Linked DNA regions of Salinivibrio kushneri. The protein of the gene in region 2 interacts with the protein of the main gene of each other region in a pairwise test. Links are inferred from orthologs where the notes say so. Each region holds a gene or a part of one and is shown on either strand. Other genes may lie near its edges. The genes, in order: N8M53_RS02565 and degS.

What was found.
Region 1: the proteins of degS (region 2) and N8M53_RS02565 interact in binary tests that used the Escherichia coli proteins (3 or more experiments, as listed by UniProt). The link is inferred for Salinivibrio kushneri from one-to-one orthologs.

The regions. Positions count from the first base shown.
Region 1 is NZ_CP114588.1:511,111-523,343, reverse strand. What follows is about bases 2,770-5,665. They hold N8M53_RS02565 (RseA family anti-sigma factor), read right to left. Parts: upstream 4,586-5,665; coding sequence 3,953-4,585; downstream 2,770-3,952. Other genes in these bases: nadB (L-aspartate oxidase), read left to right, coding at 5,532-5,665; rpoE (RNA polymerase sigma factor RpoE), read right to left, coding at 4,618-5,199; rseB (sigma-E factor regulatory protein RseB), read right to left, coding at 2,973-3,956; N8M53_RS02575 (SoxR reducing system RseC family protein), read right to left, coding at 2,770-2,976. Also shown: lepB (signal peptidase I), read right to left, coding at 1-589; lepA (translation elongation factor 4), read right to left, coding at 604-2,400; more of N8M53_RS02575, read right to left, coding at 2,479-2,769; more of nadB, read left to right, coding at 5,666-7,148; N8M53_RS02550 (methyl-accepting chemotaxis protein), read right to left, coding at 7,229-9,061; N8M53_RS02545 (hypothetical protein), read right to left, coding at 9,182-9,580; N8M53_RS02540 (succinate dehydrogenase assembly factor 2), read right to left, coding at 9,549-9,812; tRNA-modifying protein YgfZ, read left to right, coding at 10,029-11,006; N8M53_RS02530 (aminoacyl-tRNA deacylase), read left to right, coding at 11,010-11,501; N8M53_RS02525 (LysR family transcriptional regulator), read left to right, coding at 11,522-12,233. UniProt on the Escherichia coli protein: An anti-sigma factor for extracytoplasmic function (ECF) sigma factor sigma-E (RpoE). ECF sigma factors are held in an inactive form by an anti-sigma factor until released by regulated intramembrane proteolysis (RIP).
Region 2 is NZ_CP114588.1:325,492-337,779, forward strand. Bases 3,918-6,868 are described here. They hold degS (outer membrane-stress sensor serine endopeptidase DegS), read right to left. Parts: upstream 5,953-6,868; coding sequence 4,882-5,952; downstream 3,918-4,881. Other genes in these bases: murA (UDP-N-acetylglucosamine 1-carboxyvinyltransferase), read left to right, coding at 3,918-4,792; N8M53_RS01690 (Do family serine endopeptidase), read right to left, coding at 6,102-6,868. Outside these bases: phospholipid ABC transporter ATP-binding protein MlaF, read left to right, coding at 217-1,014; lipid asymmetry maintenance ABC transporter permease subunit MlaE, read left to right, coding at 1,050-1,793; outer membrane lipid asymmetry maintenance protein MlaD, read left to right, coding at 1,796-2,275; phospholipid-binding protein MlaC, read left to right, coding at 2,281-2,955; N8M53_RS01670 (STAS domain-containing protein), read left to right, coding at 2,952-3,266; BolA family iron metabolism protein IbaG, read left to right, coding at 3,269-3,523; more of murA, read left to right, coding at 3,533-3,917; more of N8M53_RS01690, read right to left, coding at 6,869-7,466; Z-ring associated protein ZapG, read right to left, coding at 7,537-7,944; cell division protein ZapE, read left to right, coding at 8,224-9,330; rplM (50S ribosomal protein L13), read left to right, coding at 9,610-10,038; rpsI (30S ribosomal protein S9), read left to right, coding at 10,052-10,441; petA (ubiquinol-cytochrome c reductase iron-sulfur subunit), read left to right, coding at 12,123-12,288. UniProt on the Escherichia coli protein: A site-1 protease (S1P) that cleaves the peptide bond between 'Val-148' and 'Ser-149' in RseA. Part of a regulated intramembrane proteolysis (RIP) cascade.

The DNA.
Region 1 (12,233 bases), 190 kb from region 2 along the record:
GCGCTTGTACCAAGTTAATACCCGCTTGAACAAACTCGCTTGGCTGGATGTCATCAATCGGCACTGGCTGGCACTGGGATTCACCCTTCGGCTGAATACACAGGCGCTTGTCTTCATACACCACGGTATCACCGGGCAGCCCGACCGTGCGCTTAATGTAATCGATATTGGGTTGAGGCGGATATTTAAACACCACAATATCACCGCGCTCTGGTTTGCCGGTTTCGACAATTTCAGTATGAAAAGCCGGATCACGTAAGCCATAGGCAAACTTTTCCACCAAGATAAAATCCCCTACCAGTAAGGTGGGCATCATCGACCCAGATGGAATTTGAAACGGCTCATAAATAAACGAGCGCAGTACCAGTACCACCGCGATCACTGGAAAAATAGACGCCATATTTTCAACCCAACTCGGTTGAGGCGCCACTTTTGCCACTTGCTCGGCATCCAGTTCACGCGCTGACACCTTGAGGGTTTCCCCTGCCGCTTGGCGGCGGCGCGGTGCCCAACGGTATTTATCTAACGCCCAAACAATGCCGGTGACCAAGGTCACCAGCACTAAAATCAAAGAAAACGTATTGGCCATAATGGAATCCGTCGTTATTTATCTTTGCCCACGTGCAAAATGGCCAAAAAGGCTTCTTGCGGCAGTTCGACATTACCGACCTGCTTCATTCGCTTTTTACCTTCTTTTTGCTTTTGCAGAAGTTTCTTCTTACGGCTCACGTCACCACCGTAACACTTCGCGGTCACGTTTTTGCGTAGCTGTTTCACCGTCGAACGGGCAATAATATGGTTGCCAATCGAGGCTTGGATAGCAATATCGAACTGTTGGCGAGGAATAAACTCTTTCATTTTTTCCACCAACTCGCGACCACGCGGCTGGGCGTGAGCACGGTGAGTGATGATCGCCAACGCATCGACGCGTTCACCGTTTAGGAGGATATCCACTCGCACCATATCAGACACTTCATAGCGCTCGAAGTTATAATCTAACGATGCGTAACCACGTGAGGTCGATTTAATCCGGTCAAAGAAGTCGAGGACCACTTCAGCCATCGGAATGTCATAGGTCAGCGCCACTTGGTTGCCGTGATAGACCATATCGACCTGCACACCACGCTTTTCGACACACAGTGAAATGACGTTACCGACAAATTCACTCGGCACCAAAATATTACAGCGCGAGATCGGTTCACCAATGGTTTCTATATCATTGATAGGTGGCAGTTTGGATGGGCTGTCGACGTAAATGACCTCGCCATCATTTTGAGTCACCTCGTACACCACAGTCGGAGCCGTGGTGATAAGATCGAGGTTATACTCGCGCTCCAACCGCTCTTGGATGATTTCCATGTGCAGCATGCCAAGGAAACCACAACGGAAACCAAAGCCCAGTGCCGCCGAGCTTTCCGGCTCAAAGAACAAAGAAGCATCGTTGAGGCTCAGCTTATCCAAGGCATCACGGAAGCTTTCGTAATCATCCGATGAAATTGGGAAAAGCCCTGCATATACTTGCGGCTTCACTTGCTGGAAACCTTCAATGCGTTTTTCACAGCCATTTTTAGCATGGGTGATGGTATCGCCCACTGGTGCGCCGAGGATATCTTTGATCCCACAGATCACCCAGCCAACTTCACCGGTTTGCAGGCCATTAAGCTCTTTACGCTTAGGCGTGAAGATGCCAATGCTGTCCACGTTCCATTCCTGGCCCGTGCTCATGATTTTCACTTTGTCGCCTTTTTTCAGCGAGCCTTCACGGATGCGCACCAAAGACACCACGCCGAGGTATTTATCAAACCAAGAGTCGATAATCAGTGCTTGGGTTGGCGCCTCAGGATCGCCTTCAGGTGGCGGGATCTGGCGTACAATATCTTCAAGGACATCATCAACGCCGATGCCGGTTTTCGCCGAGCAGCGGGTGGCGTCAATGGCCTCAATACCGACAATGTCCTCAATTTCTTGCGCCACGCGATCAGGATCAGCAGCCGGCAAGTCAATTTTATTCAGAACAGGCACTACTTCTAGGTCCATATCAATGGCGGTGTAGCAGTTGGCCAGCGTCTGTGCTTCAACCCCTTGTCCTGCATCGACCACCAGCAAAGCACCTTCACACGCCTTGAGCGAGCGTGACACCTCATACGAGAAGTCAACGTGCCCTGGCGTATCGATGAAGTTGAGCTGATACACATCGCCGTCTTTGGCTTTGTAGTTCAGTGTCACACTTTGTGCTTTGATGGTGATACCGCGTTCACGTTCCAGATCCATTGAATCAAGAACTTGATCTGCCATTTCCCGGTCAGTTAGGCCGCCACATACTTGAATCAGTCGGTCAGAAAGCGTCGACTTACCGTGGTCAATATGGGCGATGATCGAAAAGTTACGAATATGCTTCATGTGTTGGTGTGACTTACTCGTTATCAATAAGAATGGGATCCTAAGATCAAGTGAGCGGGATTCTACCGAAAATAGTGGCTAGTCGCTATCCTGCTGTGTGGTATTTATGACTGACAAATCTGAGACCGGCTCCCCCATCACGCGTAACAGTTGGGGCTGCTGCTGATCTTGGGTACCGATGCGCGGAGCGAGGTAACGTGCAAGGCCCACGCCAACCGCCCCCAGCCCCAGGCTGAGCGCGATGACGCCACCCTCACCGCTGCCGGCAAGCGTGGCGAATAAAAATTGCCCGAGCAGTGCCCCTGTTAGCATCATCACCAAAGGCACCATGTAGACCAATAAGGCGGAACGTAATAACGTCGCCTCCCCCAAGCCGATTTCAACTAAGGTCCCGGCCGGTAAGGGTTTTGGGGCACGTACTTTAAGATGTTTAACCTTACCAGGAAGCGCTTTGGACACAATACCAGTACCGCATTGGCTTTGTGACTGGCAGCTGCCGCAACTGGTTTGTTGCTGACAGGCCAATGACAACCAACCATCTTGGTAACCGGTGACTTCTGCCAATGCTTTGATCATGGTTCGACCTTCTGTTTTGACTGACTCGCAGGCATAGCAGTAATACGAACAGACTCCGCCACCCGTTTGGCTGTCTCAGGCGGAATATCGCCGACAACGGTGATTTCTGCGTTGCCACTGGTCACGCTATGCAGTGTACGTCGACCTTGACGAACAATTTGCTGGCGAACCGAGACATCATCGGCTTTGGCAAGATACACCGAAAAACTGAACAAACCGTCACTAAACATCTGACTCTCGACTGCTCGCTTGGTCATCATTAAGCGGTGGCGATTGCTATACACTGGCTCAAACCCATCAGGCAGCCCAGTCACCTTCCAGTCAAGCGCTGATCGCTTCGTCGCCTGAGGCAAGGTCAGTACCGGCGGCAAGCTAAGCTCCGCCAGCTTTTGCATCGAGGCACTGATTTGCGGTGAAACCACTAACGACAAGGCGCGATATTGCTCTAGTGGGTCGCCGTCACGGTCGAGCAAATCCGCCCTGACAGGCAACTTGCTGTTCTCATCTAGCCATAGTACGTACGAATAGCGCTCCCCGTCTTTCGGGGTAATGCGCACCACTTGGCAATCCATCCCCGCTTCACGCGCATGTCCCATCGATACAAAGTCATAGTGGTTAGCCAGTACATCGATATCGGCCTGAATCAGGGTGGGCAAAGGTGCCACCATATGATCACTGGCAATGGTGAAGGGGTCGTAACCGGGTTCAAAGTAGCTGATCTCACCGCCACGACGAATCACTTCACGAGGCGGGCCACTAAGATACATGAGGTGACCGTAGGCATGCTCCCCAACTTGGGCATGACGAAAGCGAAGCGGCTCGAGGCTGTTTTTACCTACCAAGATGTAGGACACTTCGTAATCTAGGGTATCGCTTGCGGTATCCATTTGATGTAACAAAGCCTCGGCAGAGGGTTCGGCCGAGGCTTGCGCTGACATCAAACTGACCAGCGCAAGCGCACCGATCAGAATTTTTTTCATTGTTTATTACTGCTTGTCGACGGTGCCATAGTCTGATGATCAGACAGCCTATCCTTATTCAAGCGCAGCTGCAATTCATAGTCTTTGAGCATTGCATTGACGCGACGACGCTGCTCCATCAGTTCTGCCTCCGAGGGCGTGGCACGCAAATCATTACGGCTCAAACTCACGGGTTCAGCAGCACCGGCAAAAGGAATGGTTTCGAGTACTGGTGGTTGGGTTTGGGTACTGGCCACCGGCGAGCTCGATTCAGACTGGTTATACTGCTGCACACCGACAATCACTGCCAGCGAGACACAGGCAGCGACGCTTACTTGCGTCAGCTGTTGCAGCCACCCTGGTAAGTGACGACGCGCTTTTTCCGGACGCGGTTGCGCCTCGTGCATCGGTAGCACATTACTATCAAGGTGATCACCATGATAAGCAGGTTCTGCTTCCAGCGCGGACGCCACAGAATCGGCAATGTTCCATTGCAACGAGCTAGGAGCATCACCACGCATCACATCGCGAATGGTGCTAAAATCACTCCAAGTCTGTTGTGCGTTATCATCTCGCTCAATGTCGTGGATCACTGAGGTATCCACTAATTCGCCATCCAACAACGCTGAAATTTTTTCTCTATCCGTCATTCAAGTCACCGTCATGCAGCCAGTAAAACTCGTTACCGTTTCATCAGTGGTCGGATGCGTTTTTCAACCGCTTCACGCGCTCGGAAAATACGCGACCGCACCGTACCGACTGGACAATCCATTACCTGTGCAATTTCCTCATAGCTGAGCCCATCGAGCTCACGTAAGGTAATTGCGGTTCTTAAGTCGTCGGGCAGTGTTTCTATCGTCGAAAACACCACCTGTCTCAATTCATCTGACAACATCAAGTTTTCAGGGTTCGATATTTCTTTTAAAGAACCCCCACTTTCGTAATTTTCTGCTTCGTCGGCATCAATATCACTGCCTGGCGGTCGTCGTCCTTGCGCCACCAAATGGTTCTTCGCGGTATTCACTGCAATGCGATACAGCCAAGTATAAAACGCACTTTCGCCACGAAACCCCGGCAGTGCACGATAGGCTTTAATAAACGCCTCTTGCGCAATATCCGGAATATCACCGCTGTGTGTGCCTACATAGCGGGCGATAAGGTTACATACCTTATTCTGATATTTGACGACTAACAGATTGAAAGCTTGCTTGTCACCATTCTGTACACGTTCTATTAGAACCTGGTCGGTTAGCTGCTCGCCCATTCGAGCGTTTACTCCTTGGTTGATCTTTCCGCCCGATTATCGAAATTCTAGGCCCGACGTTGTCAGAGCGCGGTTAAACCCGCTTGCGAGCTTTCGCACACGTTTCGATAGCCTGCTCGGCGAAAAGTTCCTCACCATGTTGGTTTTATTATGTGTTAAATCACATTACTGTGACGGAATGGCCAAAGGGAACGTCTTTGGCTGGGGGCATTGTCGCCCGAACCGTACCATGGTTGCAAACTTTCACCCAAGCCGACTTGGATTTGATCTTACCGCGCGCGGCAGCGTCAAATTGGTGTAACATTGGGGGCGCAGAAAGAGGATTAGGGATCATGACGACCACAACCCAAGAACATCAATGTGACGTGTTAGTCATCGGCAGTGGTGCCGCTGGCTTATCATTGGCGCTTCGCTTAGCGCCAACCCACAAGGTGATTGTATTAAGCAAAGGCCCGCTCAGCGAAGGGGCAACGCTTTACGCACAGGGCGGTATTGCCGCGGTGTTTGACGAGCAAGACTCGGTCGAGTCTCATGTCGAAGATACCCAAATTGCCGGCGCAGGTATCTGTGATACAAACGTGGTCGATTTTATTGCCCGCAACGCGAAAGATTGTGTGCAATGGTTAATCGATGGCGGTGTCCCGTTCGATCAAGAAGACAGCGATGATGACACCCCACGTTATCACCTCACCCGAGAGGGTGGTCATAGTCACCGACGCATTTTGCATACTGCAGATGCCACAGGCATGGCCGTGCAAAACTCTCTGCAAGACAATGTCCGTCAGCACCCAAATATCACCTTGCTCGAACGGCACAATGCGCTAGATATTATCACCCGTAAAAAAGTTGGCTTAGGTGGCGCTAACCACGTGCTTGGGGCTTACATCTGGAACCGAAACCAAGAAGTGGTTGAAACTGTGCGCACTAACTATGTGGTGCTTGCGACAGGCGGCGCATCCAAAGTGTACCAATATACGTCCAATCCAGATGTATCATCCGGTGATGGCATCGCCATGGCATGGCGAGCAGGCTGTCGCGTCGCCAACCTGGAATTTAACCAGTTTCACCCAACTTGCCTCTATCACCCTGATGCGCGCAACTTTTTGCTCACTGAAGCGTTGCGCGGTGAAGGCGCGCACCTTAAACGCCCAGATGGCTCGCGGTTTATGTCAGACTTCGACTCACGTGGCGAGCTTGCCCCTCGTGATGTGGTGGCCCGCGCGATTGACTACGAGATGAAGCGCCTTGGCGCTGACTGTATGTATCTCGACATCAGCCACAAAGATCCAGAGTTTGTGATCAAACATTTTCCAACCATCTACGAAAAGCTCAAGCAATACGGCATCGATCTGACCAAAGAAGCGATCCCTATTGTCCCTGCCGCCCACTACACGTGCGGTGGCGTGATGGTGGATAAAAACGGCACCACAGACTTACCCGGCTTATACGCGATTGGGGAAGTGAGCTACACCGGCTTACATGGCGCCAACCGTATGGCATCTAACTCGCTGCTGGAGTGCGTGGTGTATGCATGGTCAGCTGCGGAACATATTCAAGCGCACTCAGATCATATCGAGCCTCATACTGCCCTGCCGCCATGGGATGAAAGCCAGGTGATTTGTTCCGATGAAGAAGTGGTGATCCAGCATAACTGGCATGAGTTACGTCTTTTTATGTGGGATTACATGGGCATTGTCCGTTCGACCAAACGGTTAGAACGCGCGTTGCGCCGCATCGAATTACTTAAGCAAGAAACACACGAATACTACGCCAATTTCCGGGTCTCAAATAACCTATTGGAATTACGTAACTTGCTACAAGTGGCGGAGTTAATGGTTCGCTGCGCGATGCAACGAAAAGAAAGTCGTGGGCTGCACTACACCATTGATTACCCAGAGCCTAACGAGCAATCCGGCCCTACCATATTAACCCCGGATCAGCCCTGTTAGCGGGTTTTGACTACTCCTTCGGCCCTGAATGAAGAAGGCCAGCCTCATAAGGCTGGCCTTTTTACTGGACATTATCGCGCTTATTCGCTTTTAAACTCTCTCACCGCACGCTCAAGGTGCGCCGCTTCTTCAGCCACCTTGTGTGCCGCTTCGCGATTTTGGTTCGCTCGTTCCGTGCTGTTTTGCGCGATATCTTGAATGTTGTGCACGTTCTGATTGACTTCCTTCGCCACCGAGCTCTGCTGCTCTATTGCGGTAGCAATGTGGGTGCTCATATCCATGATATTCTGCATATCTTCCATGATTTGCGACAGCTCTTGCGAAGCCGCCTCTACCTTACCCACGGATGTTTCACCATCTTCTCGGCTTTGCTCCATGCGTTCGGACACCGACTGGGTTTGCTCTTGCAACGAGGTGATAATGCCAGAAATTTCATCGGTCGATTCGCGAGTACGGGTCGCCAGCTGTCGCACTTCATCAGCGACCACCGCAAAGCCACGCCCTTGCTCGCCGGCCCGCGCCGCTTCAATCGCCGCGTTAAGCGCCAGCAAGTTGGTTTGCTCGGAGATATCTTTAATCACATCCAGCACCGAGCCAATGGTCTCAGACAGCTTACTCAGCTCAAGCACCTCATTACTGGTGTTACTGAGGGTTTCTGCCAGTGTCATGATCATCGCTTTGGTATCATCGACCACTTTTTGCCCGTTCTCCGCACGGCTTAAGCTGGTGCGCGCATTATCTGCTGCTTGATCCGTGTTGCCCGCGATATCACGAATGGTGCTTTCCATTTCATTCATCGCTGTCGCCGCATGAGTGGTTTCATCTAATTGGGTGGCCATGGCAGCGCCTGTTTCCTCGGTGCGAGATTCCACCTGCTCTGCACTTTGATTCAGCGCTTGCACCGCACGGCTTACGTCGACCACCATTTGTTGCACACTGGTGAGCATTTGGTTGACGTCTTTGGCCATCAATGAGATCTCATCGCGCCCATCTTCATCCGCGCGTAAGGTCAGATCGCGCTGCTGCGTGATGGCAGCCATTTGCTCACTAAATCGATAAATACGTTGTTGAATGCCACGGTTCATCCACAAGGAAATCACTGTCATCATCAATGCAAGGATCACTACCACTGAGCCGGTAAACGTCACTGTCTGGCGCAAAGCTTGCTCAACGGCCTGCTCATATTCTTGACTTAACACATCAAACATCTCTTCCACTTGGTGCGTTTTGCCACGAATTTGCCCCAGTAGGCCTTTATCTGCCGCTAACCCTAATGTCTTTTTCTGGGCGACAATCTTGTCCACTTGCGCCTGATGCGCTTGAAACAAAGCCAGCAAGTCACCACGAAGGTAATCTTCGAGCTCTTGCATTTGACTCTGGTATTCGTCGATGTAGTCAAGGTTGCTGCTTTGTACAAACAGTTTGGCATCTGCGGCTAATAAGCGGGCGCTACTCTCAAGCACAATGTCATTTTTGCTTGCCGCTACCATTTTGTTGCTCGCGTTTTGCATCTGTCCGCGGATCCCCTGCTCAGGAGTTAACCCCAATGTTTGGTAGCCCTTACTCAGGTCGCGAAAGCCATTGGCATACCCTTTCATCGCACTCTTCACTTTATCAATGGTCGCTGTTTGCAGACCCAGCGAAGCACTGCGGGCGCGGAAATCACTCAGCAGCTGATTGAACGCATCAACGTTGTTATCAAAACGGGAGAGGTACTTGGGGTCCATGCGCGCGAGAAAGTCTTTCTCATTGCGGCGTAAGTTAAGCAGTATGACTTCAAGATCAGAGACCGTCGTTAACTGCGTGTGCATTTTTTGTAGCCGCGTTTCCGCTTTCCATGCAACGGCGGCAACCGCAAGCAGTGCTAGCACCGACATCACGGTGAGTGACAAGAGTTTTTGTTTAATATTCATAGCGACCCTACAGCATTATCTGAGCGAAAGAGTTTTTAACCCGTGTCTTTTGAATATCGGTGATAACGTCAAAAAGTAAAGCAACGCAATCGGTTTGTCACAAATATGTCACACGCTATCCTAACCTTGCCGACAACAGTGACGATAAATAAGACGAAAGTGATAATCTGGTATGCCCCAACGCCAGATATATAGGTACTGGGCATCAGGTTGGGTGGTGAGTACGAGTAACCAAGGTGTGGCATAAAGGCAGGCCAGCTGTCGACACTGGCCATGAGGCAATACGGCCCAGCCTTCGGAGGAAAAACGAAACACGCCTTCATAGGTGGCAAGGTGCCAATAAAAACAGCGTAATTCTCGCGTTACCCCAATGACGAGCACAGCGCGAGCACTCAGAGGAAGGTAAACATGTACCATCAACAGCCATGCTACCGCCAGTCCGAGTAAAAGCAGCCCGACAACGACATAACGCGGACAATGCAGGTGGCTATGTACGTAACTTGCTTCGGTTATAAGCAACGACCTTATCGACGACCGACTTCATCTTGGGGTCATCAGGTTTACCATGCCCCATCAACCAGGCAAACAGATCCGGATCAGCACTTTCTAAAAATGCGACAAAATCTTGTTTTTCTTGCTGATTGAGTGTGTCGTAACAGGCTTCAAAATAAGGCATTACCAACACATCCAGCTCCAACATGCCACGGCGACATGCCCAACGAACCCGCGCTTTATCCTCGGTATTAACCATTGCTTACCTCTATCAATGATGTCAGTGGTTGCATACTATCAATGCCGCCATCAGGCGACTACTTTTGCCGGAAAACAAACAGCGAATCTGAGAGCTCTCTAGCGTTAATCGGCAATAGACCCCAATAGCCCTACAATACAAAGGCTGACAAGCTTTATGCTCCGGATTAGTATACGGGGCAGAGTCTATGTTTTCTCAACCAAGAGCGTGAGTGATATGAGCGAATGGTATCAAAGCGTGGCCTTTCAGCCCGCGGACACACAGCCTAGTGACCAACAACCCGAACTTGCTATTGTCGCCCTAGATAACTGGGCGCTCACCAAAGTAAGTGGCGACGATACAAAAAGCTACTTGCAAGGTCAGCTTACTTGCGACATTGCAAGCCTTGGTGAGGACGAATCAACCCTTGCGGCTCATTGCGACCCCAAAGGTAAAGTCTGGTCGGTGCTGCGCTTTTTCCACTTCCAAGACGGACTGGCCATGGTGCAACCAGCGTCAATTGAAGCCACCCAGCTACAAGAAGTGAAAAAATACGCCATTTTTTCAAAGATTGCGTTTGAAAAAGTCGATGTCGTGTTGCTCGGTATTGTTGGCGCACAGGCAGACAAGTGGGTGGCTGAGCACGTTGGTTCTCAAGGTAACGTTCGCCAAGGGCAATCAGGCACCGCGGTGTGCATTGCGCCAAACCGCTGGTTACTCGCCGTGGATACTGACACTGCCTCTGAGTTTGTCAATCAAGGCCAAGCGACATTGCTGACCCATGAATACTGGGACAAATACGACATTGATGCCGCCTTACCGCGTATCGAACAGGCCACCAGCGGCGAGTTCATCCCTCAATCGTTAAACTTGCAAGCGCTGAATGCCATTAGCTTTACCAAAGGCTGCTACACCGGCCAAGAAACCGTCGCGCGAGCCAAGTACCGAGGCATGAATAAGCGTGCGATGTACAAACTCAGCGGTCACGCCGACCATACACCGGTCGCAGGGGATAAAATTGAGCGTGCGGTGGGCGACAATTGGCGTTCTGGAGGGACGGTAATCGCTGGCTACCGAGAAGCAAATGGCCGTGCCACGGTATTGGCTGTACTGCCAAACAACCTGGATGACGACACCGCTTTCCGCCTCGCCGAGTCGCCATCACACGCTTGGCAACGCGATCCACTACCTTATTCACTTGAGGATAATGATTAAGCCGTGAACGCGGGTTCCAATTGGCAAACACCGGTGACGGCCACGCTAGACAGTGCCCATATCGGCTACCAAGTCTTGTGGCAGTCACAGGCAACTCAGTCGATAGAAGACACCGCTGCACAACGCGGTATTTGTGCGTCGCACATGCTCAAAACCATGGTGTTACGGGATATGGGCGGACGTTATGCGGTGGCCTGCGTACCAGGCGACCAACAAGTGAGCCCGCCTAAAGTCCGCCAGTTGCTGGAATGTCGGCGAATGACCCTCGCCACAGAGCAACAAGTGCAGAGCGTCACCGGCTATGTGCGAGGCGCAGTGGCGCCAGTAGGGTTATCGCCTGAGCTTGCGGTTGTGTTTGACGAGCGAATTTGGCGTTATGACACCGTCACAATCAGCAGTGGCGATCCTCACGCTGGTTTATGGGTGAAGGTGAGTGAGCTCATCACGCTTTGCCAGCCTCGATGCGGCGACATATGCCGCGCTCAAGACGGCTAGATTCAGGAGTGACGCAACGGATGGCGCAAAAACAATGGCGTAAATATGACCTTAATTTGTTAGTGACGTTTGTCACCTTGATGGAAACCCGCAGTGTGACTCGCGCAGCGGAGCGATTATCCCTCGGTCAATCAGCGATGAGCCATAGCTTGTCACGATTACGTGCGATGCTTGACGACCCCTTGTTTGAGCGACGTGGACACCAGATGGTACCCACTGCACGGGCGTTGGATATTGCCCCGAAGATAAACGCCTTGCTGGATAGTCTCGCCACGGATGTACTCACCCCGCCTGCCTTTGAGCCCATCCATTTTGACGGCCAAATTCGCCTGGGGCTTACCGACTATGCTGAGCTTATCTTCGCACCTGCGTTATTCGACACCCTCAACCAACAGCTTCCCTTAGCACAACTTAGCTTGCGCCCCGTTGACCGTCGTCAGTGCTTAGATGCGATTAAAAATGATGATGTCTATGCGGTGATCGGAGTCATCCCGGACAACAGCGATATTCTCGACAGCCAGGTATTATATCGCGAGCAACACGTGTGTCTGTTTGACCCTCAAAGTACAGGACTGGATGCGCCCATCAGCTTGGCTGATTTTGTTGCCACACCGCACGCCTTGGTAAGCACACACGGCCAGCTCTCTAGCCCAATCGATGCGAGCCTAGAAGCGCTAGGCTACCATCGACAAGTGGTGATGGGATCGCAGCGCTTTTTGACTGTGAGGCAGT
Region 2 (12,288 bases):
GGAACGTGTCCGGCGATACCTGCACTGACTTGGCGTTACATTTGCCGGACGTAGGCTGACCGATGTTTGACACGAAAAGCGAAAAGAAGCTGCTATTATCAGGGATAAGTCACGTCCTGCGGGCGCTGAGGTGCGGCGTGGCTTGTGTTAGGGTGGGTGACGCCTTATTATCAGCCACTTCATTTCGTTCCTTTATAACAACCATGAGATGCGGCCATGGCAGCACAGAGCCTGATAGATATCAGTGGGATGACGTTCTCACGGGGCAATCGATGCATTTTTGACAATATTGATTTGCAAGTGCCACGTGGTCAAGTAACCGCGATCATGGGGCCCTCAGGCATTGGTAAAACCACCTTGCTACGTTTGATTGCCGGTCAGCTTAAACCGGATACGGGCGAGATTGTGTTTGATGGCCACGCCATTCCTACCTTGGGACGACGCAAGTTGTTTGAAGTCCGTCAGCGGATGAGCATGCTGTTTCAATCAGGGGCGCTATTCACCGATATGACGGTGTTTGATAATGTCGCTTTCCCACTGCGCGAACATACCGATTTAGACGAGTCGCTAATCCACACCATCGTGATGCTCAAGCTAGAAGCGGTGGGGTTGCGTGGGGCGCAAGCGTTAATGCCCAGTGATCTGTCTGGCGGTATGGCACGTCGTGCGGCACTCGCTCGCTCAATCGCCCTCGATCCTGAACTGATTTTGTTTGATGAACCCTTTGTCGGCCAAGACCCGATTACCATGGGCGTATTGGTTACTTTGATTCGCCAGCTTAACCAAGCGCTGGGGCTCACCTGTGTGGTGGTCTCGCACGATGTGCCCGAGGTCATGAGCATTGCTGATCATGTTTATTTACTGGCCGATAGCCGCATTATTGCCAGTGGTTCGCCCCAGTCGCTGCGTGACAATCCTGACCCATGGGTCAAACAATTTTTAGAAGGCCATGCTGATGGCCCTGTGCCTTTTCGCTATCCCGCAGGCGAGCTAACGCAGGAGATTTTCCGGTGATCAAAACACAAATTGAAGATGTGGGCCGCCGGGCGATGCGTGTGGCTGAGTCCATGGGCCGAGCAACCTTTGTGATGACCGGTGCACTGATTGGCCGTCCGCAACCGAGCAAAACCTTCCCGCTATTGATCAAGCAGCTTTATTCGGTGGGGGTTCGCTCACTGGCGATCATCATGGTCTCAGGCCTGTTTATTGGTATGGTGCTGAGTTTGCAAGGGTACCTGGTCTTATCAGACTTTGGCGCGGAAACCAGCCTTGGGCAAATGGTGGCCTTGTCGCTGCTGCGTGAGCTTGGCCCCGTAGTGACCGCCTTGTTGTTTGCTGGCCGCGCCGGGTCAGCGCTGACTGCGGAAATTGGCTTAATGAAAGCCACTGAGCAGCTCTCTAGCCTTGAGATGATGGCGGTCGACCCGCTGCGTCGGGTGATTGCCCCGCGCTTTTGGGCGGGCGTGATTGCCATGCCACTGCTGGCAGTGATTTTTATGCTGGTGGGCATTTGGGGTGGCGAGTTGGTCGGCGTCGACTGGAAAGGCATTGATCACGGCAGTTTCTGGTCGGTGATGCAAGCGTCGGTCGATCTAGGTTATGACGTGGGCAACGCACTGATCAAAAGTGTGGTATTTGCAGTGGCTGTGACCTGGATTGCCCTTTTTAACGGCTATGATGCCACACCGACATCGGAAGGGATCAGCCGCGCCACCACACGCACTGTGGTACATTCATCGTTGGCCGTGCTTGGCCTAGACTTTGTCCTTACTGCACTCATGTTTGGGAATTAATCATGCAACAGAGTCGTAAAACAGAATTTTGGGTAGGTTGCTTTGTCATTGCTGGCATTGCAGCGTTATTGGTTTTGGCGTTTCAAGTGGCAGACGTCCAACGTTGGGGACGGGCGGATACCTACACCTTAACCGCTGAGTTTGACAATATTGGTGGCTTGAAAGTGCGCTCCCCCGTCAAAGTGGGCGGCGTGACGGTCGGTCAGGTCACAGATATTTCATTGAATGCAGAGACGTATGTTCCGCAGGTTACCTTGCAAATAAACGCAGACGCCGGGCGCTTTCCCGAATCAAGCTCGGCATCGATTTATACCGCAGGGTTACTGGGTGAGCAGTACATTGGCATTACCCCAGGTTTCGTGGATGAAGCCCTCGGTATTGGCTATCTCGATGCAGGGGACAAAATTCAGGACACCAAATCGGCACTGGTGCTAGAAGACTTGATCGGTCAATTCCTCTACAGCATGGGTGACAAGGAGTAAACAGCATGAAGAAGATATTGATCGCACTGGGCAGCGTCGTTTGCCTCATGGTTTCTAGCCTTGGCTCTTTGGCGCAGGCCAGCGAGCCGGTTGATCAATCCAACCCTTATCAGCTGATTGAGCAAGTCGCGGACAACACCTTTAGTCGCTTGCGTAAAGATCGCACCTTATTCCGCGCCGATCCAGACTTGCTGCGCGATGTGGTCAAAGACGAGTTGCTGCCTTATATCCATACCCGGTATGCGGCATCGCTGGTGTTAGGGGCGCAGTATTATCGCAAAGCGACACCGGCGCAGCGTGATGCCTTTACCGAGGCATTCACTGAATACATGATTGCTTCCTATGCCCAAATCCTGCTCGAGTATGATGACCAGGACGTCGAGGTACAAAAAGATCAGCCGATTGCTCCGGACGATAAAATTGTCAAAGTGCGGGTGGACATTACTGACTCGTCACGACCACCAATTCGCCTTGATTTTAGCTTACGTAAAAATACTCGGACAGGAAATTGGCAAGCCTATGACGTAACCGCTGAAGGTGTGAGTATGATCCAGTCTAAGCAGTCGGAGTGGAAAGCGCCGCTACGTCGTGATGGCATTGATTCGGTCATTGAACAATTAAAAACCTTGGCAGATCGCCCCATCCGTCGAGAAGACAAGCAAAAACAGGACGCCTCATGAGCATCCGCCTAACCGCTGGGGACGGGCAACAGTATCACTTGTCAGGGCGATTAGATCGTGACACAGTGCCTGACTTTTGGCGTCAGCGTGACCAGTGGCTCCCCACCGACACCGCCTTGAGCCTGGATTTAAGCGCGCTGTCGCGCGTCGATTCGGCTGGTATGGCGATGTTGCTACACCTTGATAAGCAACTACGTAGTCAAGGACAACAGGTGCGTTATCAAGGGGTGCCAGAGCAGCTTAAATTGTTGTTAACGCTGAGCAATTTAGAAACATTTTTTGACGATGCTGAGCATCAAGAAGGGGTTTAAACGTGGAAGCAAGCGAAGTTAAAGCCATTTTAGAGGCAGCTTTGTCAGTGGACGAGCTGCACGTGAAAGGCGATGGCAGCCACTTTGAAGTGATTGCTGTGGCAGAGATGTTTGACGGGATGTCACGTGTGAAAAAGCAACAAACGATTTATGCACCGCTGATGGCGCATATTGCACGTAATGATATCCATGCTGTCAGTATTAAAGCGATGACCCCGAGTGAATGGGCGCGCGATAAAAAGCTGATGCAGTTGTAAGAGGGTCTGATGCAAAAGTTTCGAGTGACGGGCAATGGCCCGCTAAAAGGTGATGTGGCCATTTCTGGCGCGAAAAATGCCGCCCTCCCGATTTTATTTGCTTCACTACTGGCTGAAGAGCCGGTCGAGGTGGCGAATGTCCCTAAATTGCGTGACATTGATACCACCATGGCACTGTTATCTCGCTTAGGTGCCAAGGTCAATCGTAACGGCTCTGTGCATGTGGATGCCAGCGACATTACCGAGCTATGCGCCCCTTATGATTTGGTGAAAACCATGCGCGCGTCTATTTGGGCGCTTGGGCCGTTGGTGGCACGCTTTGGTAAAGGCGAAGTGTCATTGCCAGGCGGCTGCGCGATTGGGGCACGCCCGGTGGACTTGCATATCAATGGCCTTGAGCAGCTGGGTGCCACTATTACCTTGGATGAAGGCTATGTGCGCGCCACCGTCGATGGTCGCTTACAAGGCGCCCATATCGTGATGGACAAAGTCAGCGTCGGCGCAACGGTTACCATCATGAGCGCAGCCACCTTGGCTAACGGCACCACAGTGATTGAAAACGCGGCGCGTGAGCCAGAAATTGTTGATACCGCCAAGTTCCTCAACATGCTGGGTGCCAAGGTGTCAGGTGCAGGCACGGATCGGATTGAAATTGAAGGGGTAGAGCGCCTCGGCGGCGGTAAGCACTCGGTGGTGGCTGATCGGATTGAAACCGGCACCTTCTTGGTGGCTGCGGCCGTGTCTGGTGGGCATATTATTTGTCGCCATACCTCGCCCGAGTTACTCGAAGCGGTATTGCACAAGCTCGAAGAGGCGGGGGCTAAGATCGTCACCGGTGATGACTTTATTGAGCTCGATATGACTGACCGTGAGCTAAAAGCGGTGAATGTACGCACAGCGCCACACCCAGGCTTTCCGACCGACATGCAAGCCCAGTTTAGCTTGCTTAACTTGGTGGCCAAGGGTACGGGCATTATTACCGAAACCATCTTTGAAAACCGCTTTATGCACGTCCCTGAACTGCAGCGCATGGGTGCCCATGCAGAAATTGAGGGCAACACCGTGATCTGTGGTGACACCGATAGCTTAAGCGGTGCGCAAGTGATGGCTACGGATTTGCGCGCCTCGGCGAGCTTAGTGATTGCTGGTTGTATCGCTAAGGGCGAGACCATTGTCGATCGCATTTATCATATCGATAGAGGCTACGAGCGCATCGAAGATAAACTTCAAGCGTTAGGCGCGAAAATTGAGCGGATTGACGCGGAGTAACCTCGCCTCACACTCGAGACACAAACGCCAGCATTGAGCTGGCGTTTTTGATGGCGTGAGCCGATAAGTGCAGAGAGCGGCGGATAGCCCTAGCGGCGCTGCCTTTCATCGCCCACCTTGACGGGCAGTGTCAGGGTGTCGCCATCACGAATGAGGGTCACATCGAGCGTTGAGCCTGGGCGAGTATCGGTGACCATATCCATGGCACTGCGTGCGCCACGTACCGCTTGCCCATCAATCTTAATAATTAAATCTTGCGGTTGGATCCCCGCTTTATCCGCCGGTCCCCCTTGGTCGACCCCAGACACCATTACCCCTCGTTGTTGCTCGGCATCGAGCAGGCGTGCCATCACCGGATTCACATCGCGACCATCAATGCCGATATAGCCTCGGATCACTCGGCCATCGGCAATCAGTTTGTTCATGATTTTTTCGGTCAACCCGTAGGGGATCGCAAACGAGATCCCGTAGGTTTCCAAATCGGTGGCTTGCTGGAACGAGGCGGTGTTAATGCCTACTAACTCGCCCCGACTGTTGACCAAGGCTCCCCCAGAGTTCCCTCGGTTAATCGCGGCATCGGTTTGTAAAAAATCTTGGCGGCCATAAAAGCTCATCCCGGTACGGCCAGTGGCGGAAATAATGCCATAAGTGGTGGTTTGTCCGAGATTATAGGGGTTGCCAATCGCGAGCACCGTATCACCCACCGCAGGTTGGTAGCGATCGTTGACCGGGATTACGGGTAAGTTATCGGCTTGCACCTTAAGCACCGCTAAGTCGGTGCGCTGGTCTTTGCCGACCATTTGCGCGGTGAAAATACGACCATCTTGCAGGGCAACAATCACTTGGTCGGCTTCCGCCACCACATGATAGTTGGTGACAATATAGCCTTTGGCACTCATGATCACCCCTGAGCCTAATCCCTGGGTGTTAAGCGCTAGCCTGTCGTTGCCGGTGTAATTGCGAGTGTAGATGTTGACCACCGCAGGTGATGCGCGTTTAACCGCATAATTAAATGACACCAATTCAACTGGCTTTTCGTCGTCATTGTCGGCAAAAGAAAAGTCGGATAACAGGCCAGAACGTAAGTCTGGCACCGCCACTAATAACAGGGCAGCTGTCACCAAGCCAATAATCACAGAGCGAATCAATAACGCCAGCATAAACAATGCCATCCTCAAGCAACTTAACGCGGAGCTAGAGAATAGCATTGTCAGTGAGGGTTGGGGAAATCATCACCGCTGTCTGGGCAAAAAAATGCCTGCCGAGGTGGCAGGCATCAATTGACGTTCGCTAGACGTGCGTTCGCGGACTAGCGGATCACTAGGTACAGCGAGCTGTTTTCGCGGACGATATTGAGCGCCAACACGCTAGGCTTGTCTTCCAGCAGTTTGCGCAAGTCGCCGAGGTTCTCAATTTTGTGGCGATTGAGGCCGACAATCACATCGCCTTCACGCAAGCCATAGCGCGCGGCGAGGGAGCCTTCTTCAATCGCTGTCACTTCCACCCCGGCCGGTTCGGTGTCGTGATTTTTGAGCTCAGCACCGGTGAGCGCTTTATGCAGGTTATCAGCCTTGGTTTGCGTCTGGCTCGCTTCTTTAAGGGTGGTATCCATTTCTAGGTTTTCACCGTCGCGAATAACCCCCAAGGTCACTGGCTTGCCCGCGCCCAAGGTGGCAATTTTGGCGCGTAATTCACCAAAGCTGCGGATGCTTTTACCGTTTACCGACACAATGATGTCACCGGCTTCTAAGCCTGCTTCTTCTGCCGCAGACTCTGGCATCACTTGGCTAACAAAGGCGCCGTGCTGAGTGGCAAGACCAAAAGCATCGGCGAGTTCCGAGGTGAGTTCGCGCCCAGTCACCCCCAGCATGCCGCGGCGCACTGAACCGTATTCGATAATTTGATCGACAAGGCTTTTCGCCATATTCACCGGAATCGCAAAGCCAATCCCGACGTTACCACCGTTGGGGCCTAAAATCGCGGTATTGATCCCCATGAGCTCGCCATTAAGGTTAACCAGGGCGCCTCCCGAGTTACCACTGTTGATCGCCGCATCGGTTTGAATAAAGTTCTCAAAGTTTTCTAGGTTCAAACCACTGCGTCCCAGTGCTGAGATGATCCCCGACGTCACAGTTTGGCCCAGCCCGAATGGGTTACCAATCGCCACCGCAAAATCGCCCACGCGCAGTTCGTCAGAGTTCGCGAGCGGAATTTGGGTAAGGTTATCGGCATCTTCATCCAACTGGAGGAGGGCAATGTCAGACATTTCGTCGCTGCCAATCAAGGTGGCATCGTACTCGCGTCCGTCTTTGAGCTGCACGCGAATTTGGTCGGCATCATCAATCACATGGTGGTTGGTGACAATATAGCCTTTATCCGCATCAACAATTACCCCTGAGCCGAGCCCACGAAATGGACGCTCTTGGGCTTGCTCGGGCGGTATGTTCGGGCCAAAGAAAAAACGAAAAGCTTCTGGAATACGCTGCTTGGCGACTTTATTGCCTTCAACGGCAATACTGACGACGGCCGGAGAGACCTTCTCCAACATCGGCGCCAAACTCGGCATGGCTTCGCCGTTAACGGTTTGCGGTAGGGCAGCGTGGCTTGGGAGAGGGGAAAAGGCCGCGCCAAGAGTCAGCGCGGCGATACTCATCGCTAGTAAAGACTTCTTCATCATAGACTCACACTCCGATTGTCAGGTATGAAGTGAGAGTGGGGGCTATCTGAAAAAGTTCAATCCTCCATCAACTCGTCGCGCGTGACCCTTCACCGCTTTTGAGTAGTCCAGAGGCACTGCCTGAGTAGTCTCTCGGCGGCTCACTGGTTGTATCGACTTTCACTTCGGTGATTTTACCCAATCGCTTGGCAAACGGGTTGTCCTGATCGGGCAAGTTTGGCATCAAATCGGTCGAGGTCTTTGCCATGTGTTGATAGAGCTTGTTGTAATCTTTGGAAAGCGTATCGAGCAACTCCGCGCTTTGGGCAAAATGATCAACCAGCTCTTGGCGATATTGCTCCAGCTCGTAACGTGACTTTTCTAGCTCCCTTTTCATGTTTTTTTGTTGTTTGAGATCGCGTGTCGTCATGCGGGCAATGAAGAAGCCTACCGCGATACCGATGACGAGAAAGATCAGGCTGTTAATCCAGGCCATAACTGCTCCTTGTAGTCACAAGTTGACCGCCCACAGATACCACTGACGGGTCAGTCACGACAAGTAAAATCACTTGCCTACCTAATAATATCGTACATTCCCCATTTACTCAGCAAGGGAAGATTTAGCTCACTATACACGTCGATGCTTATTGGCGGTACTGGCAGCGGGCGGATTGTGTGTTGGAGTGCGACCGCCCCGCGTTTTTGTCGATATGTTACGTTTTTTATCGGGCGTGTTACTATGCGTGGAGGCGATAATCAATGAGGCTTTCACGGAATGACGCCACTCGAACATTATAATAACGATCTGACCCACAACGATTTTATTGAAGACCCCGCTCAGCGTATGGCGGTAGAGAAGCTTGATGATCTCTATCACCGTCTGGTCGCCAATCCCATTGCGCCCGCCACGTCCGAAAAGCGCAGCTGGCTGCCTTGGCGTAAGCGTGAGCCGGTCCCTGTGACACCTGTAAAAGGCCTGTATTTTTGGGGCGGCGTGGGGCGCGGCAAAACCTATTTAATGGACACCTTTTATCATGCCTTGCCGTTTGAAAATAAAATGCGCATGCATTTTCACCGCTTTATGCATCGTGTGCACCAAGAGCTGAAAATGCTTGATGGTGAGGTTGACCCTTTGCCACAAATCGCCGACAAGTTCGCCCGAGAAACCCGAGTACTGTGCTTTGATGAGTTTTTTGTCTCTGACATTACCGACGCGATGATTCTGGGGACGTTAATGGAGGCCTTGTTTGCGCGTGGCATTACCCTAGTGGCCACCTCTAACATTGTGCCAGATGAGCTCTACTGGAATGGGTTGCAACGTGCGCGCTTCTTACCGGCGATCGCCTTGATTAACCAGCATTGTGAGGTGGTGAATGTCGACTCAGGGGTCGATTATCGTTTACGCACGTTAGAGCAAGCCGAGATCTTTCACCACCCTTTAGATGACGCCGCGACGGCGCAAATGCACGCTTATTTTAAAAAGCTCAATGGCGAGGGTGGGGTGAAACAGGATGTGATTGAGGTCAATCATCGGCCGCTGCAAACCATCGAAAACGGCGATGGGGTGGTGCATTTTAGCTTTGCTGAGCTTTGCCAATCCGCACGTAGCCAGAGCGATTATATGGAGCTAGCACGCTTTTACCACACGGTGTTGCTGGCTGATATGCCTCAGCTGACCGGTGCGCAAGACGATGCCGCGCGGCGCTTTATTGCCTTGGTGGATGAGTTTTACGAGCGCAGCGTGAAGCTAATCATCTCGGCGGCGGTGCCCATGGATAGCCTCTATCAAGGCGAGCGGCTGGCGTTTGAATTTAAGCGCTGCCAATCACGCTTGATTGAAATGCAAAGCCATGACTACCTTGCCTTGCCACACTTGCCCTAAAATAGGATGGCATTCGGGGCGCAAGCGTTCTGATGGCGCGCGCCCTGCGAGGTAAGGGTAGGCGGTAGCCAAACAATAACCAACTGATGAAAATCCACCGAATTTTTTTGCCAAAAGGAGGTGATTTTTTCTCCACTCTTCCCTATAATCTCGCGACCCACCGTTACTGTTGAAAGGCTTAGGCCGAGTGTACCACCACTCGAAGGGGTGATGTATGGGCGCTTAACAGTGGGAGCTTAGGCTCCTGAAGTGAAACTTATTAATCGGGTAATCATTAGCATGAAAACTTTCGTTGCTAAACCAGAAACTGTAAAACGCGACTGGTTCGTTGTAGACGCTGAAGGCAAAACGTTGGGCCGTCTGGCCACTGAAATTGCAACGCGTCTGCGTGGCAAGCACAAGCCAGAATACACTCCTCACGTTGACACCGGTGACTACATCGTTGTTATCAACGCTGAGAAAGTGGCTGTTACTGGCCGCAAAAAGTCTGACAAGATGTACTACAGCCACACTGGCTACATTGGTGGCATCAAGTCAATCAGCTTTGAAAAACTGATCGCGGAAAAACCTGAACTGGTTATTGAAAAAGCCGTTAAAGGTATGTTGCCACGCGGTCCTCTAGGTCGTGCTATGTACCGTAAACTGAAAGTTTACGCAGGTTCTGAGCACAAGCACGCGGCACAACAACCGCAAGTACTAGACATCTAAGAGGAATAAAGCAATGGCAGAACAATACTACGGCACCGGCCGTCGCAAAAGCTCCGCAGCGCGTGTCTTCATCAAGCCGGGCAGCGGTAACATCGAGATCAACAAGCGTTCTCTCGAAACTTACTTCGGTCGCGAAACCGCTCGCATGGTCGTTCGTCAGCCGCTTGAGCTGGTAGAAATGACCGAGAAGCTAGACCTGTACATCACCGTTTCTGGTGGTGGTATCTCTGGTCAAGCTGGCGCAATCCGTCACGGCATCACTCGTGCTCTGATGGAGTATGACGAGTCACTACGTCCTGCTCTACGTGCAGCTGGCTTTGTTACGCGTGACGCTCGTCGCGTTGAGCGTAAAAAAGTGGGTCTACGCAAAGCACGTCGCAGCCCGCAGTTCTCGAAGCGTTAATCGACGTTCCAGTCAGATTTGCTGCAAAAAGCCTGGTGGCAACGCCAGGCTTTTTTTATCCATCTGTCCCGTCCTGAAATACGTTGACATAAAGAGGACTTCTTTATGACAACATCAAGTAACTCAAGCCGTAAGCGTACGCAACGTGATTACACCTTAGCCTTTAAATTAGGCGTTGTTGAGCGTGTTGAAAAAGGTGAAATGACCTACAAACAAGCGCAAGCCCGTTTTGGTATTCAGGGCCGCTCAACGGTGCTCGTCTGGCTCAGAAAACATGGTAGACTCGATTGGTCGAAACCATTTCAGCATCCCCTTATGCCACATTCAAAAGAAACCCCAGCCGAAACTATCAAGCGCCTTGAGCGTGAGTTAGCCGAAGAGAAACTGCGTAACCAAATCCTCAACGGTATGGTCGATATCATGGACAATGAGTACGGAGCCGGCCTCAGAAAAAAGTACTTATCCGGTACATCTGGCAAGCCAAAGCCAAAAGCAAAATCAAGTTAGCGTCGGCATGTCGTGCCGCAGGCGTTTCTCGACAAGGTGTCTACCAAGCCGTTGCTCGAATGGAAAGCCGAAGAGCTGAACTATCAATCATCAAAGACTGGGTCCAATACTGGCGTAAATATATGCCGAGGTTAGGGGCGCGTAAGCTCTACGCGTTGGTAAAGCCCAAGCTAGTTGAACATGGCATTAAACTAGGGCGAGACGGGTTTTTTAGCTATCTGAAAAGTGAAGGTTTACTGGTTAGACCCAAGAAAAGCTACACAAAAACAACGTGTAGTAAGCACTGGATGAAGAAACATCCTAACCTGCTAAAAGAAGACGGACTACATGATGCTGCGCATGTACTGGTTAGCGACATAACTTATGTTGAATCAGACCAAGGTGTGCATTACCTGTCACTGGTGGCCGATGCCAGTTCACGCAAGATAGTGGGTTATCACGTGAGCGAAGATATGAAAGTAGACAATGTAGTGAAAGCGCTGAAAATGGCCGTCAAAGATAAGCGCTATATCGGCAATGCGGTACATCACTCAGACCGAGGTTCGCAATACTGCTCAGCCGTTTATCAGAATGCGTTACAGGAGAGTCAAATCCAGTCGTCGATGACGGATGGTTATGATTGCTACCAAAACGCGTTAGCGGAAAGAATCAATGGCATACTGAAGCAGGAGTTTTTACTGTACCGGTGTAAGACACTGGCAGAGCTGAAAGTACTGGTAAAAGAATCGATAGCGATATACAACGAAATGAGACCGCACCTGAGTTTAAGTATGACAACCCCCAATCAGGTGCATAATAGAAAAGGCCAGCTACTGGAGCTGGCCTAAAAACTGTCAACCTATTTTAGGACGAGACAATCAATTCAGCCAGCATTCTTGCGTGCAATACTCATTTATTTCCTTTCAAAACAGTGTATAAGCACTCACTTTCCAACATTTTTATTACCCTTTCCTCAATTCTGTGCACACCGCTCACATTTGTTACAAAAAGGTAGCTTTATCTTGTCAAAAAGTAGGGTTTTCTCTATCATCTAGCCGACGTAATAGCAGCTAAGATTTAATCGAACTGATCCCAGTCAGCCGTTATTACATATTCGTTTTTAAGTAAGCCGTACGCTCCATGGACGCAAAGGACACAATAAAAATCCAAGCGGGAGCACATGGGAGAATGTTGGATGAGCAATGCGCCAGTGAATACCGGCCGACGCCGTTTCCTGACTGCGACGACGTCAGTTGTTGGCGGTTTAGGGGCCGTAGCAGTTGCCGTACCTTTTATTAAGTCTTGGAACCCAAGCGCGAAAGCCAAAGCGGCGGGCGCGCCTGTCGAAGTCGATATCAGCA